DNA from 3 places in the Bacillus vallismortis genome. Region 3 is predicted to be linked to each of the others. Evidence: riboswitches for the same ligand, from Rfam matches in the RefSeq annotation. Region 3 holds a riboswitch; each other region holds the start of a gene.
What was found. Region 3 has a riboswitch for thiamine pyrophosphate ahead of tenA (thiaminase II). Riboswitches for the same ligand answer to the same signal wherever they lie in the genome.
Positions count from the first base shown of each region.

Region 1: linked by a shared signal. The riboswitch ahead of BV11031_RS15675 (nucleoside 2-deoxyribosyltransferase) and the one ahead of tenA (thiaminase II) in region 3 are both predicted to bind thiamine pyrophosphate.
Region 2: linked by a shared signal. The riboswitch ahead of thiT (energy-coupled thiamine transporter ThiT) and the one ahead of tenA (thiaminase II) in region 3 are both predicted to bind thiamine pyrophosphate.

Region 1 is NZ_CP026362.1:2,963,042-2,969,342, reverse strand. It holds partial or broken gene BV11031_RS15685 (endopeptidase) at 95-250, shown strand; gene BV11031_RS22675 (hypothetical protein) at 465-638, opposite strand; gene BV11031_RS15680 (hypothetical protein) at 695-1,318, shown strand; partial or broken gene BV11031_RS22980 (lipoprotein) at 1,631-1,726, shown strand; TPP riboswitch at 1,979-2,082, shown strand; gene BV11031_RS15675 (nucleoside 2-deoxyribosyltransferase) at 2,159-2,620, shown strand; gene BV11031_RS15670 (thymidylate synthase) at 2,620-3,627, shown strand; gene BV11031_RS15665 (class I SAM-dependent methyltransferase) at 3,627-4,397, shown strand; gene thiD (bifunctional hydroxymethylpyrimidine kinase/phosphomethylpyrimidine kinase) at 4,399-5,217, shown strand; gene BV11031_RS15655 (HAD-IIA family hydrolase) at 5,226-6,301, shown strand, end outside.
Region 2 is NZ_CP026362.1:403,268-409,568, reverse strand. It holds rRNA gene BV11031_RS02225 (16S ribosomal RNA) at 101-1,650, opposite strand; TPP riboswitch at 2,112-2,213, shown strand; gene thiT (energy-coupled thiamine transporter ThiT) at 2,314-2,892, shown strand; gene BV11031_RS02215 (GNAT family N-acetyltransferase) at 2,935-3,456, opposite strand; gene floT (flotillin lipid rafts scaffold protein FloT) at 3,474-5,009, opposite strand; gene BV11031_RS02205 (NfeD family protein) at 5,028-5,552, opposite strand; gene BV11031_RS02200 (DinB family protein) at 5,722-6,210, shown strand; partial or broken gene BV11031_RS02195 (MOSC domain-containing protein) at 6,215-6,301, opposite strand, start outside.
Region 3 is NZ_CP026362.1:2,272,178-2,278,478, reverse strand. It holds gene yjbM (GTP diphosphokinase) at 1-369, shown strand, start outside; gene BV11031_RS12310 (NAD kinase) at 387-1,187, shown strand; gene BV11031_RS12305 (RluA family pseudouridine synthase) at 1,200-2,099, shown strand; gene prpE (bis(5'-nucleosyl)-tetraphosphatase PrpE) at 2,111-2,845, opposite strand; gene BV11031_RS12295 (monovalent cation:proton antiporter family protein) at 3,078-4,922, shown strand; TPP riboswitch at 4,984-5,092, shown strand; gene tenA (thiaminase II) at 5,174-5,881, shown strand; gene tenI (thiazole tautomerase TenI) at 5,859-6,301, shown strand, end outside.

The DNA of each region.
Region 1 (6,301 bases), 690 kb from region 3:
GGAAAATCAGACCATCTGAACCGGTAAAAGTTCACTCAGATGATATCCGTGCTGATAAAAAACAGGATAATGTACCTGCCAATAAGAGTAAATCAATTTTATAGGCGGCAGGGGTGGCGAATTTGAAACGGTTTGCATTGCACCGGAAGTCGAAGGGTTTAGGGCTGTATTTGAAAAGTACGGCCGTCAGGAAGGCGTTTTTGACCAAGTGAATATTATTGTGGCGCTCACCATGCAGGAAAGTGGTGGTCTTTAAAGACCTGGTGTCAAAGAATCCCTCACTTTTTATTTTTCAACTCCGAATGAAACATCTATATATTGCACAATTGATTTTTTAATTTCTCGACAGCCTGAGGAGTAAACCATGTGTTTACTCCTCTTTTTTCTGTTTAGATACAATGTATCTTTTTGTAATTCATCTTTGTAAAATTGAGGATGTTTATTTCTTTTAATCTTAAAAAGGATTACTTTTCAGAAGAGTTACCAAAAGTAATTCTTAAAACAATGCCCATAATAATAATTGCAATTAGTCCAATAATATTAACTATTGTTGAAATAGATTCATTATCTACAAAAATGTTAACAATAAACGAACCTGCAACAATCAATAATATCAAAGAATAAAAACTTTTTTTCACAAACACACTCCTATTGCAAAAATAATTCTATAAAAATATTGTAAAGTAGTTATAACGTGAAGAAAAGCATTAAACAATTGGTCATTGTAATCTGTTTCTCTCTAATTTTTACCACTATAACAATACCAATAGCTAACGTGAAAGAAAGTTCTAATGATGTTTCTTCTGAGCAAGTTAATGTAGAAGCTCAAATCATGAAAAGAACTCTCGAACCTCTATTAGAATTAATTGATCAAATGCCAGAGGATGTTGCTGAACAAGGAATAAACTCCGGTATTGAATGGTTAAACGTACATAAAGGGAACGAATTTGTAGGTTATGAATTTGTGGTTGATGGAGAAAACCTGACTGCTGTTAAAACCGCCCAAGAAAGTATAGGACCATTTATAGTACTGAGTACATGGAGTTGCATTTCTAGTGCTGCTAAAGCTATAGCAGTAAACGCTATCCCATGGGCAAAGATCTTAAAAGTTAAAAAAGCAGCAAAATTAATGGGCGGACTAAATTCAATGACAAAAACAATTATTACAGCTTATAAACATCAAAGAAACCTAGGACTTTCTAGAACAAATGCTATAAAAAAAGCCGTAAAAGTATCTACTAAGGCACTACCAGATGAAACTCAAAAAGTCGTACTAGAATTCTTTAGTTTAGGTGACGTTGTTGATAATTGTTTCTAATTGTTTTAAAAACGGGATACAAACAGGTTTAAATTATTAAAACCTAAATTATAAAAACCCTTAAAATAAAGGAGAAAGCATATTAGACATATATAATATGTTTTCTCCTTCGTAATGGATTACAGACACAGTCAAGATATTGTTGTTGAAGCCCACTCACCAATCGCTCACGGTGCAATTCTTGATATAAACGATACAGAGCATTTATTAAGGTTTCAATTTGGGTTTTACCTTCCGAAGAATCTTTTCGTGAACTGACATCGTACACCTAAATATGAGAAAGTTGGCGCTGAGTGCCAATAGGTGGGTGGTATGCCAATTAATGGCGAAAATGATCGACTGGGCTTATCAAAGAAAACACCAGACTATGAAGAAGCAAAAGGTGAAGAGACAAAGTTAAAGGAGTAAAACGTGTGTTTACTTCTCTTTTTTTATTGTTGGATTCCTTTTACAATTTGCGATGTTCAGGACATTTTTTAAACACACTAGAAAATAAGGTATTTTTGTGCTTTTTTTTTAAGCTCCATGAATTGCCATCAAATGCAAGGCGTAGTAACTTTTCGAAAAACTTTTGTCGGTTGATACGCAGGGTTCAAGGCTTATCAATCATTGTTTGACTAAAGATATGGAATAGTTTAGGATGAAAGTAAATATTTATATTTTATACACTGGGGGAGCTTTTAGAAGCTGAGAAGAGACACAAGTCCTGACCCTTTGAACCTGATTTGGTTAACACCAACGTAGGGAAGTGAAAAAAATAGAGAGATTTTTTATCTTATCTATATTTAAGCCACTTTCCATATGAAAGTGGCTTTATTTATTTTGAAAGGGGATATTAAAGTGACAACTAAAAAAGTTTTTTTAGCAGGACCTTTTAAAAGTTTAGTAGATGTGAATACTGGATTGATGAGTTTACATGAAAGGGAGAAGTTAGAGTCATTAATTTCTTTTTTTGAAAATGAAGGATGGTTAGTTCATAATGCTCACAAGCGAGAAGGATGGGGGAAAGATTTCATGACACCCCAACAATGCACTAAAATTGATTTTGATGAAATACGCTCTTGCGATCTTTTTGTAGCTTTTCCTGGCTCACCGGCTTCTCCTGGAACGCATATAGAAATAGGATGGGCTTCTGCCTTGAAAAAAAAGATAGTGTTATTACTAGAAAATGAGAGGGATTACGCATTCTTAATTCAAGGGTTAAGCGTAGTAGCTGATGTTGAATACATTAATTTTAAAGGTACTGATGATTTATTAGAGAAGATTAAAAGTATCCTTATGGAATACAAGGTGGAATCTTAATGAGAAAGAAAACTTTTCATGAAGCATATATGGAAACCCTATATGACATCTATTATTACCCTGAATTTTTAAATTCACCGCGTGGACAAAATAGCAAAGAAAAATTGAACTATCATCTGACCCTTGAAAATCCAATAGAACGTGTCACTTACTTACCCTCTAGAAAAACAAATATCGTGTTTAATTTTGCTGAAGTTTTATGGTATTTATCGGGGAGTAACAACTTAGATTTTATTAGTTATTACAATAAAAAAATGCCTTTATATTCAATGAATAAAAAAACATTAACAGGTACTGCGTATGGACCTAAAATATTTGAATTTGGAAACGCAAAACTAAATCAATGGAATAGAATAAAAAATCTTTTGACACAGGAAGACATTGATTCAAAAAGGGCATTTATTCAAATATTCGATGCCTCGGAACTCTTCGTTTCTGGCAATATTGATGTTTCTTGTACAATAGGTTTGCAATTTTTCATAAGAGAAAACAAGTTATACATGTCTTCCATAATGCGTGCAAATGATGCATTTCGAGGAATGATTAGTGATCTTTTCTCTTTTACATTTATGCAAGAATTAATGGCTAGAGAACTTCATTTAGAAGTCGGAGAATATTTCCATAATGTTGGTTCCATTCATATCTATGAGTCCGACAACGAATGGGCAAAAACAGTACTTGAGGAAGCTAAAACTCATAATGATACCTCGGCTTTTGAATTTCCTAAAATGCCTACCGGGAATAATTGGCCTTTTATTGAAACAGTTTTAAAATATGAGTCTTTGCTTAGAAAAGATCAAATTTCAATGTCAAGGCAGGATATTGAAACTTTAGATTTACCTGAATATTGGGAACAAATTCTCTTACTTTTTAGTATATATCAGCATATTGCTTATAAGCGAGATATGGATCATTCATTATTTCAAAGCTTACTTCCTACTTATCAGTTTTTTGTTAAAAATAAGTGGTTTAATTACTTTTCAACTAAACAAAAGGAGGAAATTTAATGAAAACTTCTTGGAAAGAAGACAGTGTTGCTGGTAAATTCGATGCTTATAACGACGTTTTAGAACAAACATTAGGTTTTGAGTATGTTTTTCGTAAATTTGATAAAGCGGATATTAAAAAGGTGCTCGATTTTGGCTGTGGACCCGGTAAGGTAGCATATAGGTTAGCTGACAGAATAGATTGCAATGTAATCGCAGTAGATGAATCAAGTAAGATGTTGGATATAGCAAAGAAAAAAAGAAAACATTCACATGTCGACTATCATTTAATTGAACATGATAACCTTTCCTTCTTACCAGATCATTCAGTTGATGCTGCTATGGCCTGTTACGTCTTTATTAATACAGATAGTGATCAACGTATCAAAAGAATTATGGGTGAAATTTTTCGTGTGTTAAAACCAGGTGCTTCTTTTGTTATACTGGATACAAACCCTGACTCAACTGGAAAAGAATTTTCAACCTTTCGCAACGGAATACCGGGGAAAGAGTATTCTTATGGAGAAGAAAGAAATGAGTGGCTTCATGTTCCTGAACAAGAAGATTTAATTTTAAATGACTTTCATTGGCCGAAGTCAATGTACTATAAACTTTTATCTAATGTAGGCTTTGAAAGTGTAACATTACTGGAACCAACGTTAAACGATATTGACGGAGAGCAGTTAAAGGCCATCGAACAAAAATTTAAATTTAATAATTGGAAAAGTGAAAAGGAATACCCACCTTTTATCATTTTTGAAGCAGTGAAACCTACCTTAGGAGGAGTATGAGTTGACGGATATCTATAAAGCACTTTCGATTGCTGGAACAGATCCAACCGGGGGAGCGGGAATTCATGCAGACTTAAAAACCTTCCAGGAGCAGCAAGTATTTGGAATGGCTGTTATTACATCAGTTGTTGCTCAAAACACACTTGGTGTGAAGAGTTTTGAGGAGGTATCTCTGAATAATATATCTCAGCAAATAGACTGTGTCATCGGAGATATAAAACCAGATGCTGTAAAAACTGGTATGCTTGCAAGCGTGGATATTATAGAACTGATAGCTGAAAAATTAAAAGCGGCTAAAATCCAATCGTATGTGATGGACCCAGTTATGGTTGCTAAAAGCGGTCATCATCTGCTTCATAAGGATGCCGTTAATCATTTGAAAAAATTATTAATACCTCAAACAACTGTTATTACACCAAATATTCCAGAAGCAGAAGTAATCATCGGCAAATCAATTAAAACTGTACAGCAGATGCGCGATGCTGCTAAAGAAATTGTGGAAGTATACGGGGCAAAGAGTGCTGTCGTAAAAGGGGGGCATATGAACGGAGAAGCTCGTGATATTATGTATTTTGATGAGGCCTTCGAGGAGTTTGTTTCCCCTCGCTTTGATACAAAACATACCCATGGGACAGGCTGTACTTTTTCTGCTGTCATCACTGCAGAGCTAGCAAAGCAACACAGTATACCAGAATCAGTAGCAACTGGAAAAGAATTTATCTCAGCAGCCATTAAACATCCTATAGGGATTGGGAAGGGACAAGGGCCTACAAATCATTTCGCGTATCGCTCAATCATTAACCCCACGACAGCTACTTAAGGAGTGTTATGATGATCTATAAGGAATATGATGTATTTTTATTCGACTTAGACGGAGTTATTTATATAGGAGACAAAGCTTTACCAGAAGCTGTTTCTTCTTTAAAACGCCTCCGTGAAGAAAAGAAATCCATTCGTTTTTTAACGAATGATCCCTGTGTTACAAGAGAAACGATTGTTAAAAGGCTTCATAAGCTTGGTATTTCAGCAAGTATTGATGAAGTGATTACTTCGGGGTGGGCAACAGCTGATTACCTTGTTAAGGCTGGAATAAAGAGAGCATATATATTAGGAAATGATGAACTTAAAAGCGAGATTCGAAAAGCTGGTATTGATCTTGAAGAAGACCTAGCAGAAGCTGTTGTCATTGGATGGGATCACAATATTACTTTTCAAGATATACATAAGGCGGTAAATCTCATCCGCAGTGGGGCTTCATTTATTGCTACAAATGGGGATAAAACATTTCCCACCGCTAAAGGACCAGCTCCAGCTACAGGTGCCATAGTTGAGGCTGTTAAAACGGGAGCAGATAAAGAGCCCATCATCATTGGAAAGCCGGAGTCTTCAATATTTGAAAAAGTACTTGAGTCCTTTGAAGACAGAGAAAGATGCGTCATGATTGGAGATACACCTGAGACAGATATTATTGGAGCGAACCGAATGGGTATACCTTCTATCTTAGTTTCTGATCAAAATACTTTATTTCCTGTAGAACATGACTTTAGAAATCCAGATGTTGTGATACGCAATTTGAAGTATTTGTTCGATAGTGAAGTTATGATAGAAGTACGTGAGAAACCAGATTATCAATGGACAGAACAAGTGAAAGCTGGAGTCGCTGGAATAATAATCAAAGAATCAAGTTCGGTTTTATTAATGAAGCGTGCTGATAATGGTCTATGGGGCATCCCTTCAGGACATGTGGAACCTGGTGAATCAGTTGAACAAGCGATAATAAGAGAAATAAAAGAGGAAACCGGATTAACTGTTAAAGTTTCTAAAATGATAGGAGTTTATTCAGATCCAAGCTCACAGACATTTATTTACCCTGACGGAAGAGTCAGTCACTTTATTACCAACTG
Region 2 (6,301 bases), 1.9 Mb from region 3:
AAAGAACACGTTTCGAAGGAATGATCCTTCAAAACTAAACAAGACAGGGAACGTTCTGTTTATAAGACCCAAGGTCTTATATTCCGTAATATATCCTTAGAAAGGAGGTGATCCAGCCGCACCTTCCGATACGGCTACCTTGTTACGACTTCACCCCAATCATCTGTCCCACCTTCGGCGGCTGGCTCCTAAAAGGTTACCTCACCGACTTCGGGTGTTACAAACTCTCGTGGTGTGACGGGCGGTGTGTACAAGGCCCGGGAACGTATTCACCGCGGCATGCTGATCCGCGATTACTAGCGATTCCAGCTTCACGCAGTCGAGTTGCAGACTGCGATCCGAACTGAGAACAGATTTGTGGGATTGGCTTAACCTCGCGATTTCGCTGCCCTTTGTTCTGTCCATTGTAGCACGTGTGTAGCCCAGGTCATAAGGGGCATGATGATTTGACGTCATCCCCACCTTCCTCCGGTTTGTCACCGGCAGTCACCTTAGAGTGCCCAACTGAATGCTGGCAACTAAGATCAAGGGTTGCGCTCGTTGCGGGACTTAACCCAACATCTCACGACACGAGCTGACGACAACCATGCACCACCTGTCACTCTGCCCCCGAAGGGGATGTCCTATCTCTAGGATTGTCAGAGGATGTCAAGACCTGGTAAGGTTCTTCGCGTTGCTTCGAATTAAACCACATGCTCCACCGCTTGTGCGGGCCCCCGTCAATTCCTTTGAGTTTCAGTCTTGCGACCGTACTCCCCAGGCGGAGTGCTTAGTGCGTTAGCTGCAGCACTAAGGGGCGGAAACCCCCTAACACTTAGCACTCATCGTTTACGGCGTGGACTACCAGGGTATCTAATCCTGTTCGCTCCCCACGCTTTCGCTCCTCAGCGTCAGTTACAGACCAGAGAGTCGCCTTCGCCACTGGTGTTCCTCCACATCTCTACGCATTTCACCGCTACACGTGGAATTCCACTCTCCTCTTCTGCACTCAAGTTCCCCAGTTTCCAATGACCCTCCCCGGTTGAGCCGGGGGCTTTCACATCAGACTTAAGAAGCCGCCTGCGAGCCCTTTACGCCCAATAATTCCGGACAACGCTTGCCACCTACGTATTACCGCGGCTGCTGGCACGTAGTTAGCCGTGGCTTTCTGGTTAGGTACCGTCAAGGTGCCGCCCTATTTGAACGGCACTTGTTCTTCCCTAACAACAGAGCTTTACGATCCGAAAACCTTCATCACTCACGCGGCGTTGCTCCGTCAGACTTTCGTCCATTGCGGAAGATTCCCTACTGCTGCCTCCCGTAGGAGTCTGGGCCGTGTCTCAGTCCCAGTGTGGCCGATCACCCTCTCAGGTCGGCTACGCATCGTTGCCTTGGTGAGCCATTACCTCACCAACTAGCTAATGCGCCGCGGGTCCATCTGTAAGTGGTAGCCGAAGCCACCTTTTATGTTTGAACCATGCGGTTCAAACAAGCATCCGGTATTAGCCCCGGTTTCCCGGAGTTATCCCAGTCTTACAGGCAGGTTACCCACGTGTTACTCACCCGTCCGCCGCTAACATCAGGGAGCAAGCTCCCATCTGTCCGCTCGACTTGCATGTATTAGGCACGCCGCCAGCGTTCGTCCTGAGCCAGGATCAAACTCTCCATAAAGTAATGGAGCGCAGATTAAGTTCGTCACATCCTGTGACAACATCTGCATGACCTGCATCGCGCAGGCCCCTGACTACGCACATCGCTGTGCGATTTATAAAAATGAATTAACAGGTACGTTTTGTCTTGTTTAGTTTTCAAAGATCATTTCGTTGCCTCTTAATGAAGCAGCTTTACTAATATAACATTTCGCTTCCATTTCGTCAACAACTTTTTTCAAATTGTTTTGAAGCTTCTTGTTTTGTCCGCTGTGCATCAGCGACGTTTAATAATATAACATCTGCATTTATTTATTGCAATAGTTTTTCTAAAAAAATCTATAAAATAAATAAACTATAATCCTCGGCATATCGTCCCTTCATGTCTTTAGCATATAACTATGTTAAAAGAACATATACATTCAATAGTGTGACCTTGTTGTTTTTTTCTCTTTTTAGTATAGTAGAAACGAATTAAATATTGATAACCACAAGGGGAGCATTAAAGCTGAGAGTGAGCGGTTACGTTCTGACCCTTTGAACCTGTTAGTTAACGCTGGCGTAGGGATGTGGCAAAGTCAAATGAATTGCAGATTGTAAAGCAGTGCGTGGAACTTTTCTCATCCTTCCGCGTGCTGCTTTTTTGTTGTCCTTTTGGATTGTCTATCAATGGAAGGGGATTTTTATGAATCAATCTAAGCAACTGGTTCGCCTTATTGAAATTGCAATTATGACTGCGGCTGCTGTTATTTTAGACATCGTCTCAGGAATGTTTCTCCGAATGCCTCAAGGAGGCTCGGTCTCCATCATGATGATTCCGATCTTTTTGATTTCGTTTCGGTGGGGTGTAAAAGCAGGCCTTACTACCGGCCTGCTGACAGGACTAGTTCAAATAGCAATCGGAAACTTATTCGCACAGCATCCTGTACAGCTATTTCTGGATTATATGATCGCATTCACAGCAATTGGGATAAGCGGCTATTTCGCTTATACTGTCCGCAAAGCAACGGCAGCAAAAAATAAAGGGAAACTGATTGTTTCAGTGGTCAGCGCAGTTTTTATCGGCAGTTTCCTGCGTTATGCGGCACACGTCATTTCAGGAGCTGTGTTTTTCGGCAGCTATGCTCCAAAGGGAACGCCGGTATGGATTTATTCATTAACTTATAATGCTACTTATATGGTTCCTTCATTCATCATCTGTGCAATTGTCCTTTGTTTATTATTTATGACAGCACCGCGTTTGCTTAAAATAGACAAAGCCTAACGTGACAACCCCCAGCGCAATCCGCTGGGGGTTGTTTTTTTGTTATCTGTTAAGAGATGTTTTCAAAGCAGAAAGATCCGGCCAGCCAAACCCTATTTCTTTCAGCCTTTCTCCTGCAATTTCAAAGCTGTCCTCCGCTTTTCTTTCAGGAGAATAGGCTTGATAAAATGAAATCGAGGGGTTTTGCTCAATTACCCAAACAAACATGTTTGAAAAGCCATGATGAAGCAAAAACTCTGCTCCTTTTGCTAAGAGCGCTCTGCCTGCACCTTGCCGCTGATGCTCCTCTAAAAGGTAAATCGCGTATAGCTCGCTGTCATAGCCTTCTTGTTCAGACCGAATAGGGCCAAATGAAGCAAAGCCGAATATTGAATCTTTTTCATCTTGAGCGACAAATACACCCTTTAACGAGCGGCTTTTCCATTTGTCTTCAAATTCCTTGTAGTCCAGGCCATTTAAGTAGTCAGCCGGGATGATGCCGCGATATGTTGTTCTCCAGCTGTCGACATGCACTTTTGCAATGTCTATTATATCCTCTAACTTTGCCTCTCTCACAGTTGCCATTTGGTTCTATCCTTTCATTAGTCATTCTTCTCTTGTTTGGACCCGTTTGCTTCTTTTATTTCATTTGTTAATTCGTGAAGGCTTTGTTTTACGTTTCCTTTTCCTGAAAAGTTCTCAATCATTTCTTTTACATCAATTCCCGATGAGGCTTTTAAGCTTTCTTGAAGGCTTGACATTAAGTTTGTCGCATAGCTGGTTACTTTGTTGGCGCCGCTTGAATCACTGCTTCCCCCTGTATCAACAACAGTGATTTTATCAATATTTGAAAGAGGTGATGCCACTTGTTTTGCGTATTCCGGAAGCATTTTTACGATCATATCGAAAATCGCAGCCTGTCCGTACTGTTCAAAAGCAGCGGCGATTTTCTCTTTTGCTTCCGCTTCCGCCAAACCTTTTAGACGGATAACCTCAGCTTCTGTTTCCCCTTTCGCTTTTTCAGCTTCTGCTTTTGCAAGTCCGTCAATTCTGACTTTCTCGGCCTCTGCCTTCGCCATTGCTTCTATACTGTACTTCTTGGCATCAGCTTCCGCGAGCTGTTTGGCTTTCTCAGCTGCGGCGGACTGCTCGACTGAATAACGGTCTGCATCGGCTTTTTTCTTTACCTCTGAGTCGTATTGGCGCTCCCGGCGAAGAATTTCTTTTTCTTCTAGTTCTATTTGTTTTTGGCGTTCAATAATTTTAACCTGCATTTCCTGTTCGGTGACTTGCTGGCGCGCTCTGGCAGTCTCTAAATCATATGCCTGGTCGGCATTCGCTTTTGCCGTATCTTGTTCTCTGCGGTATTCGGCTATTTTGAGCTGATTGGTTTTTTCAGCTTCAGCGATTTCCGTCGCCCGTTCAAGTTCTGATTTTTTTGCATCTTTATCGGCTTCTGCCCGCTTAATCCGGGTTTCTTTATCAGCCTCTGCTGTTGCGATATCAGCATCGCGTTTTACTTGAGCGATTCTCGGTTTCCCTAATGATTCAAGATAACCGTTTTTATCACGTACATCCTTAATGGTAAAGGAAACAATCACAAGCCCCATTTTTGCGAGATCCTGTGAGGCCACACGCTGCACCTCTTGAGAAAATTTTTCTCTGTTTTTATAGATTTCTTCAACCGTCATCGAGCCGAGAATGGAACGAAGATGGCCTTCTAAAACCTCACGCGCTTCCTGCTCACGGTCATCTTTTGATTTTCCTAAAAATTGTTCAGCCGCTGTAGCGATTTCTCCTATAGAACCGCCGATTTTAATAATCGCAGTTCCATCAGCCATTACTGGAACTCCTTGTTCGGTATAGACTTCAGGTGTCGAAACATCAAGTTTGCTTGATAATAGGCTTAGCGGCTCTGCCTGCTGGAAGACGGGAAGGACAAAGGTTCCTCCGCCGCGGACGATTTTAAGACGGTTGCCGCCTTCATCGACATGAACATTTTTATTTCCTAGATAGCTCCCCGTTACGATTAACGCTTCATCTGGTCCTGCCGTACGATACTTTGTGATAAAAACGGCTACCAGTGCAATGAATAAAAAGAATACAACTCCGATGACAATTATAATCGGCATTGTCATTTTACATTCCTCCTTGTTTTAAATAGGTTCATGCGGAGTAACCAAAAGAACTCCGTTGTTGATATCTACGACCAAAACCGTTGTCCCGTAACTGATCTGCTGATTCTCAAAGCTGACCGCTGATTTCGAGATGGTGCCGCCTATTCCTTCAATGACCACTTCACCAAACCCGTCTATAGGAACAGCGGTAATCACTTTGCCGACCCTTCCTCTTAGATCATCTTCTTTATAAACCAGTGATTCTTCTGCGGATGATAATGGGACCAGAACAAAAAAGTGAAGCAATATCACAAGGATAATCGAAAGGATGCAAGAGAAAAGCGCGATCAACAGGTGGGATAGGGGCAATATGAGTTCGCCTATATATCCGCCTGCTGAAAAACATGTAAAAAATGCGAGCGCCAAAGTCGGATTAAGAAAGGGAATGCCTTCTGACAGCCCTGCAAACACATCTCCGAAAAATAGAAATAATAGCGTAAGACTGCCCGCAATCATAAGCGTATAAAGATAAATCGTTTGTATAGGGACGCCAAACAACTCCAAATTCCTCATCCTTTCTGCATCAATGCATTGATGAACGGCTGCCGTTACCATTTATACGAGACATAACGAAAAAGGTTTCGAAATTTTTAGATAAAGTGTGCCATTTTGAAGTGCTTTATAAATGATAATTGCTTATATATATGGTAATGTCACTTTAGGAGGAGATATGATGAGTATCTTTAATGAAGCCAGATTAGAAACGTGGAACGAAGTCAAAGGGCTTTCTGACGAAAAGCTGAATCAAAAGCCTTCTGCTGAAGAATGGAGTATACGGGAAGTTCTTGATCATTTGAAAAAAATCGATATGGCCGCACAAATCATGCTGAAGGAGCGTGTAAAGGAAGCTCCTGTTAAAAAAGTTGAAGCGAAACCGCTTGAAGCTGCACAAGACAGAAACAATAAGCGAAAAGCCCCGAGTCACCTTGAGCCTGAGCATGGATTTAAGTCAGGCAGCCAAATGAAACGCGAGCTTGATGTGGTGAGAGAACAGCTGACGGCGGCAATTGCCTCTCTAAAAGAAGAAGATTTTGAGAGAGTGCTTCCGCATCCTGTGTTTCAAGAGTTGACTATCCGCCAGTGGATCGATTTTATCGGCCACCATGAAAAGCGGCATCTCAGCCAGATTAAAGAAATTAAAGAAAAGGTGGAAAGGGCCTGATTATTCAGACCCTTTCTGCTTTTCGTTTGGCTTTCCTATGATAGGAATGGACCTCTATTTCATCTCCAGCATAAACAGCGCCTGGCCTCTC
Region 3 (6,301 bases):
AAAGAGATGCTTTTCGCCAGAAAAGATTTCACCGTTGTGGATCAGAGGGATTATATTGCGGAACATAAAGAGAGCGGATACCGGTCATATCATCTTGTCGTGCTTTATCCTTTACAGACGGTGTCCGGAGAAAAGCATGTTCTCGTGGAAATACAGATCCGTACGCTGGCGATGAATTTTTGGGCGACCATTGAGCATTCATTGAATTATAAATACAGCGGAAACATTCCTGAAAAAGTGAAACTAAGGCTTCAGCGCGCATCTGAAGCTGCTTCCCGGCTAGATGAAGAGATGTCGGAGATCAGGGGTGAAATACAGGAGGCTCAAGCTGCCTTTTCAAGAAAGAAAAAAGGAAGCGAGCAACAATAGTAAAGGGGAAGAAAAGCATGAAATTTGCCGTATCATCAAAAGGAGATCAAGTTTCTGATACGCTGAAGAGCAAAATACAGGCGTATTTATTGGATTTTGATATGGAACTGGATGAAAATGAACCGGAAATCGTCATTTCAGTCGGAGGCGACGGAACGCTTTTGTATGCTTTTCACAGATACAGCGACCGCTTGGACAAAACGGCATTTGTCGGCGTTCACACGGGTCATCTGGGGTTTTATGCCGACTGGGTTCCTCATGAAATTGAAAAGCTTGTTCTCGCGATTGCGAAAACGCCTTATCATACAGTCGAATATCCGCTTCTCGAAGTGATTGTGACTTATCACGAAAACGATCGGGAAGAGAGATATTTAGCATTGAATGAATGTACGATTAAAAGCATAGAAGGAAGCCTTGTGGCTGATGTGGAAATCAAGGGACAGCTCTTTGAAACCTTCCGGGGCGACGGCCTTTGCTTGTCAACGCCATCCGGCAGCACAGCCTATAATAAGGCGCTGGGCGGAGCAATTATCCATCCGTCTATCAGAGCGATCCAACTCGCGGAAATGGCTTCTATTAATAACCGTGTATTCCGGACGGTCGGATCGCCGCTGCTTCTGCCTTCCCATCATGATTGCATGATTAAACCGAGAAACGAAGTCGACTTTCAAGTGACGATTGACCATTTAACCCTTCTTCATAAGGACGTGAAGTCGATCCGCTGCCAGGTTGCATCCGAAAATGTGAGGTTTGCGAGATTTCGTCCGTTTCCATTTTGGAAAAGAGTCCAGGATTCGTTTATCGGAAAAGGTGAATAGAGAGGACGTATCGTGGAACCATTTATTATCAGAAAGAACATTACTTCTGCTGAAGACGGAATGACTGTAAAAGAATACGCCGGCAAACTGGGAATTTCGAAACGTCTGTTAACCGATATCAAGTTTGCCGGGGGTGACCTGCTGATCAATGGTGAACATGTAACGGTCAAATACGTTTTGCGAAAGGGAGATTTTCTTGTCGTGAAGTTTCCCGAGGAACAGGTGAGCGACACGTTATTGGCAGAACCTGTTCCGCTCGATATCCTGTATGAGGATGAGCACGTGCTTGTGATGAACAAGCAGCCGTATGTATCATCAATTCCCTCGAGAGAGCACCCATCCGGAAGCATTGCAAATGGAATCATCCATCATTATCAAATAAATGGAGTGCTGGCGACAGTTCATCTTGTCACCCGGCTAGACCGGGATACATCAGGTCTCATGCTTGTTGCCAAGCATCGCTTTGCCCACTCGATTTTATCGTCAGCGCAAAAAAGCGGGCTTGTGAGACGCCGGTACATGGCAGTGGTTCACGGGCGGATGACACAGGTGGAAGGAACTGTCGATGCTCCGATTGGCAGACATCCTGACAGTATTATTGAACGGGTGGTGACACCGGAAGGCCAGAAGGCTGTTACCCATTTTCATGTCACACATGCCACTGATGAGATCACAATGGTGACATTGCAGCTTGAGACAGGCCGAACCCATCAAATTCGTGTACATATGAACTACCTCGGGCATCCGCTGTGCGGCGATACACTGTACGGCGGAACGAGACGGGAAATTGGCCGGCAGGCCCTTCACAGCGAGCGGCTTTCATTTATCCATCCGCTGACGCAGGAGAGCATGACGTTTCATGCTACATTGCCTCAAGATATGAAAGACCTGATAAAAGGAGAGAATCATTGATTCTCTCCTTTTTATATGGGACGAAATCTCGATTCGTCATAAGGCAGGGAGCTTGGAACAGAGATGGTTTCTATTTCTGGGAATCGAAAGCCTGTCAATTTATTTCCGAACACGCAGCCTGTATCAATGTTGATGGTGCGATTGACTATTCGAGGCTCTTTCACAGGTGTATGTCCGTATACCACCCAAGCGCTTCCGCTATAGGATGCAGCCCAATCACGTCTGACAGGTCTGCCGTCCGGGTACGTTTCACCCGTTACATCGCCGTAAAGCACAAAGTCCTTCACTCTGCGGGTATATTTGCCGATATCGTCAGCCTTTATGCCAGCATGGGCGACAACTAATTCTCCGTTATGTAAGATGTCGTAAAGCGGCGCCTTTTCATACAGCTTCATAAACTGATCGCTGATTGTTTTTCTTTCTTCTTTAGATCGTTCCTCAAGCTCTGCGGCTGTAGTTTCTAGGCCATGCATGACTTTCACGGGATTTCCTTTTAAGTAGCGGTACAGCTTGTTGCAATGATTTCCAGGAACATAACGCACAGCGCCTTTTTCGTAAGCGCCGGCTACAAAGCGGATGACCTCTATCGATTTCGGTCCTCTGTCAGTTAAATCTCCAGCAAAAATGAGCATCCTTCCTTCTTCGTGGACAGGTACTCCATTTTTTATTGAATAGCCAAGCTCTTGGATTAATGCCATCATTTCATCATAGCAGCCATGAATATCGCTGATGATATCGTAAGCCATGCGTGATCCTCCTTGCCGATTGTTTTATTTATTATGGAGCAAAGTGCTGTGAGTCATCACAGGCTTTTATGTGCAAAATATAGAAGAATTATTTTCTAAACAAGAAATAAGACCTTTTTACTTTATTTTTTATCACCATCCTTGTTAAAATCGCGTTATGTTTTTTTAAAATGAGGTTTTGTTCTTTGATTGAGAACTGAAATAACCCTGACTTAAAAAGGAGGTTCTGATTATGGCGCATTCATCTGTCGCATCTTTAGTTGTTGTACTTATCGTTGCATTTTTGACACCCATCCTTTTGCATCGCTTTAAACTGACCATCCCGGTTGTTGTTGCAGAAATCATTATGGGGCTGATTATCGGAAAAAGCGGTCTTAATTTAGTTGTCGAGGGCGATACATGGCTTGAGACGCTTTCTCTGCTCGGATTTATCTTTTTAATGTTTTTAAGTGGGCTTGAAATTGATTTTTCATCGTTTGAGAAAGGAAAGAAAAAGCAGCTCCTGCCGAACGGCAAAGCGGTGCCCAATACGTTTGCTGCGGCGTCCGTTATTTTTGCCGGTATATTTATTTTATCATTGCTGCTGTCCTATGGGTTCGTCTTGGCAGGATTTATCGAAAATGCGTTTTTAATGACGCTCATTATCTCAACGATTTCGTTAGGCGTTGTCGTTCCAACGTTAAAAGAAGAACGGATCATGAATTCAAATATCGGGCAGATTATTTTGCTTGTTGCCGTTATTGCTGATTTGGTCACGATGATTCTTCTTGCCGTGTTTTCTTCTCTATACGGAGAAGACAGCGGAAACATGTGGCTCTTGATGATCCTGTTTGCAGCCGGAGTGGTGCTTTACTTTTTCGGCCGGGTCTTTAAACATCGTTCATTTGTTGAGTCTATGTCAAAAGGGACGATTCAGATTGGGACGCGTGCCATTTTTACGTTAATTATCGTACTCGTTGCCCTGTCTGAATCACTTGGGGCGGAAAATATTCTCGGCGCTTTCTTAGCGGGGGTTCTCGTTTCCCTTCTTTCGCCAAATAAAGAACTTGTTCAGCAGCTGGATTCATTCGGCTATGGGTTCTTGATTCCGATTTTCTTTGTGATGGTCGGAGTGAAGCTGGATATTTGGACCCTTTTCCAAGATCCGAAAATTTTGATCATGATCCCGCTTCTGCTTTTGGCGCTGTTAGTCAGCAAAATTATTCCCGTCCTGTACTTGAAGAAGTGGTATGATAACCGCACCATTTTGGCGTCTGGTTTTCTGCTGACGTCAACGCTTTCTCTCGTGATTGCCGCTGCGACAATCGGCCAGCAGCTTCACGTGATCAGCGCAAATATGTCAGGAGCGCTGACGTTAGTAGCCGTCATTGCCAGTATTTTTTCACCGGTCTTCTTTAAAAAATTATACAAACGGGAGGAGCAGCCGGAGGAGAAAAAGACCATTACGTTTATCGGCGCAAACCAAATGACATTGCCTGTTACTCTTGAACTGCCGGAAGAGGAGTATGACGTGCGTGTTGTGCATGTCTATCAAGAGAACGCGGAGGAAAAGCTGTCGGAATCAGTTTTTTCTGTTGAAGCGATTTCTAATTATGAACACGGGACGCTTGAATCACTCGGCATTTTTGATACGGATATCCTGGTTGTTGCGACCGGGAATGAAGACATGAATGCGGAGATTGCACTACTTGCAAAAGAAAAAGGAACAGAAAGAGTGATTGCCAGCGTCGGATCACCCGAAAATGAAGCAACTTTGAAGGAGCAGGGAATCAACATCTTTTCTATGCTGCTGTCGACAAAAACACTGCTTCGCGCGCTAATAGAAGCGCCTGGTGTCATGAAGCTGCTCACGAACGAAGAGTCTTCGCTGTATCAAATTAATATGGAAAACAGCACATACGACGGTGTGATTTTGCGGGAATTCCCTTTTACAGGCGATGTCATCTTTGTCAGGATTTTCAGAGGTGTGGACAGCATCGTTCCTCATGGGGATACAAGGCTGAAATTGGGTGACCGCTTAATTGTCACCGGATCTCGGGGGTATGTAACGGAACTTAAGAAATCGTTGGAAGGATAAACCTTGACCAAATAGGGATTCGTGTTAATATAGAGATGCAGAACAATTCAATATGTATTTGTATAACCACTAGGGGTGTCCTTCATAAGGGCTGAGATAAAAGTGTGACTTTTAGACCCTCATAACTTGAACAGGTTCAGACCTGCGTAGGGAAGTGGAGCGGTATTTGTGTTCGTTTACTATGCCAATTCCAAACCACTTTTCCTTGCGGGAAAGTGGTTTTTTTATTTATCAGACAGGGGGAATGACGTGTGAAATTTTCAGAAGAATGCCGCAGTGCAGCCGCAGAATGGTGGGAAGGGAGCTTTGTCGATCCGTTCGTTCAGGGAATCGGTGATGGAACGCTTCCGATTGACCGTTTTAAATACTACGTGCTTCAGGATTCTTATTATTTAACGCATTTTGCGAAGGTGCAATCGTTTGGCGCCGCTTATGCGAAGGACCTTTATACAACGGGACGGATGGCAAGCCACGCCCAAGGTACATATGAGGCGGAAATGGCGCTTCACCGCGAGTTTGCGGAGCTGTTGGAGATCAGTGAGGAAGAGCGTAAGGCCTTTAAGCCGTCTCCAACGGCGTACTCATATACATCCCATATGTACCGTTCGGTTTTGAGCGGGAATTTTGCTGAGATCTTAGCAGCCCTTCTGCCGTGCTACTGGCTGTATTACGAGGTTGGCGAGAAATTGCTGACATGTGATCCGGGGCATCCGATTTATCAGAAGTGGATCAGCACATACGGCGGTGACTGGTTCAGACAGCAGGTCGAAGAACAAATCAACCGCTTTGATGAGCTGGCGGAAAACAGCACGGAGGAAGTGCGTGCCAAGATGAAAGAGAATTTTGTTATTTCAAGCTTTTATGAGTATCAATTTTGGGGGATGGCCAATCGAAAAGAAGGCTGGTCCGACCGCGGCGTAAAAGAGGTGGAGGAACTTGGAGCTTCACGCCATAACTGATGACTGCAAGCCGGTTGAAGTGTTAGCGGAAGTCATCATAGCCATTCAGAATGAAGTGGATTGCATACACATTCGAGAGCGGTCTAAATCTGCGGCTGACATTTTGAAATTGATTGAGCTTTTATCTGAAAGCGGTGTTGATAAGCGGAAATTGGTCATGAACGGACGAGTGGATATTGCGCTTTTTTCAGCGATTCATCGTGTGCAGCTGCCGAGCAGCAGCTTTTCACCGAAGCAGGTCAGAGCCAGATTTCCGCACCTTCATATCGGGCGGTCGGTGCATTCACTGGAGGAAGCGATTCAAGCAGAAAAGGAAGATGCGGACTGTGTGTTGTTCGGCCATGTGTTTGAAACGGATTGTAAAAAGGGCCTTGAAGGCAGAGGCTTGTCTTTGCTGTCAACTATCAAGCAGCGGGTGTC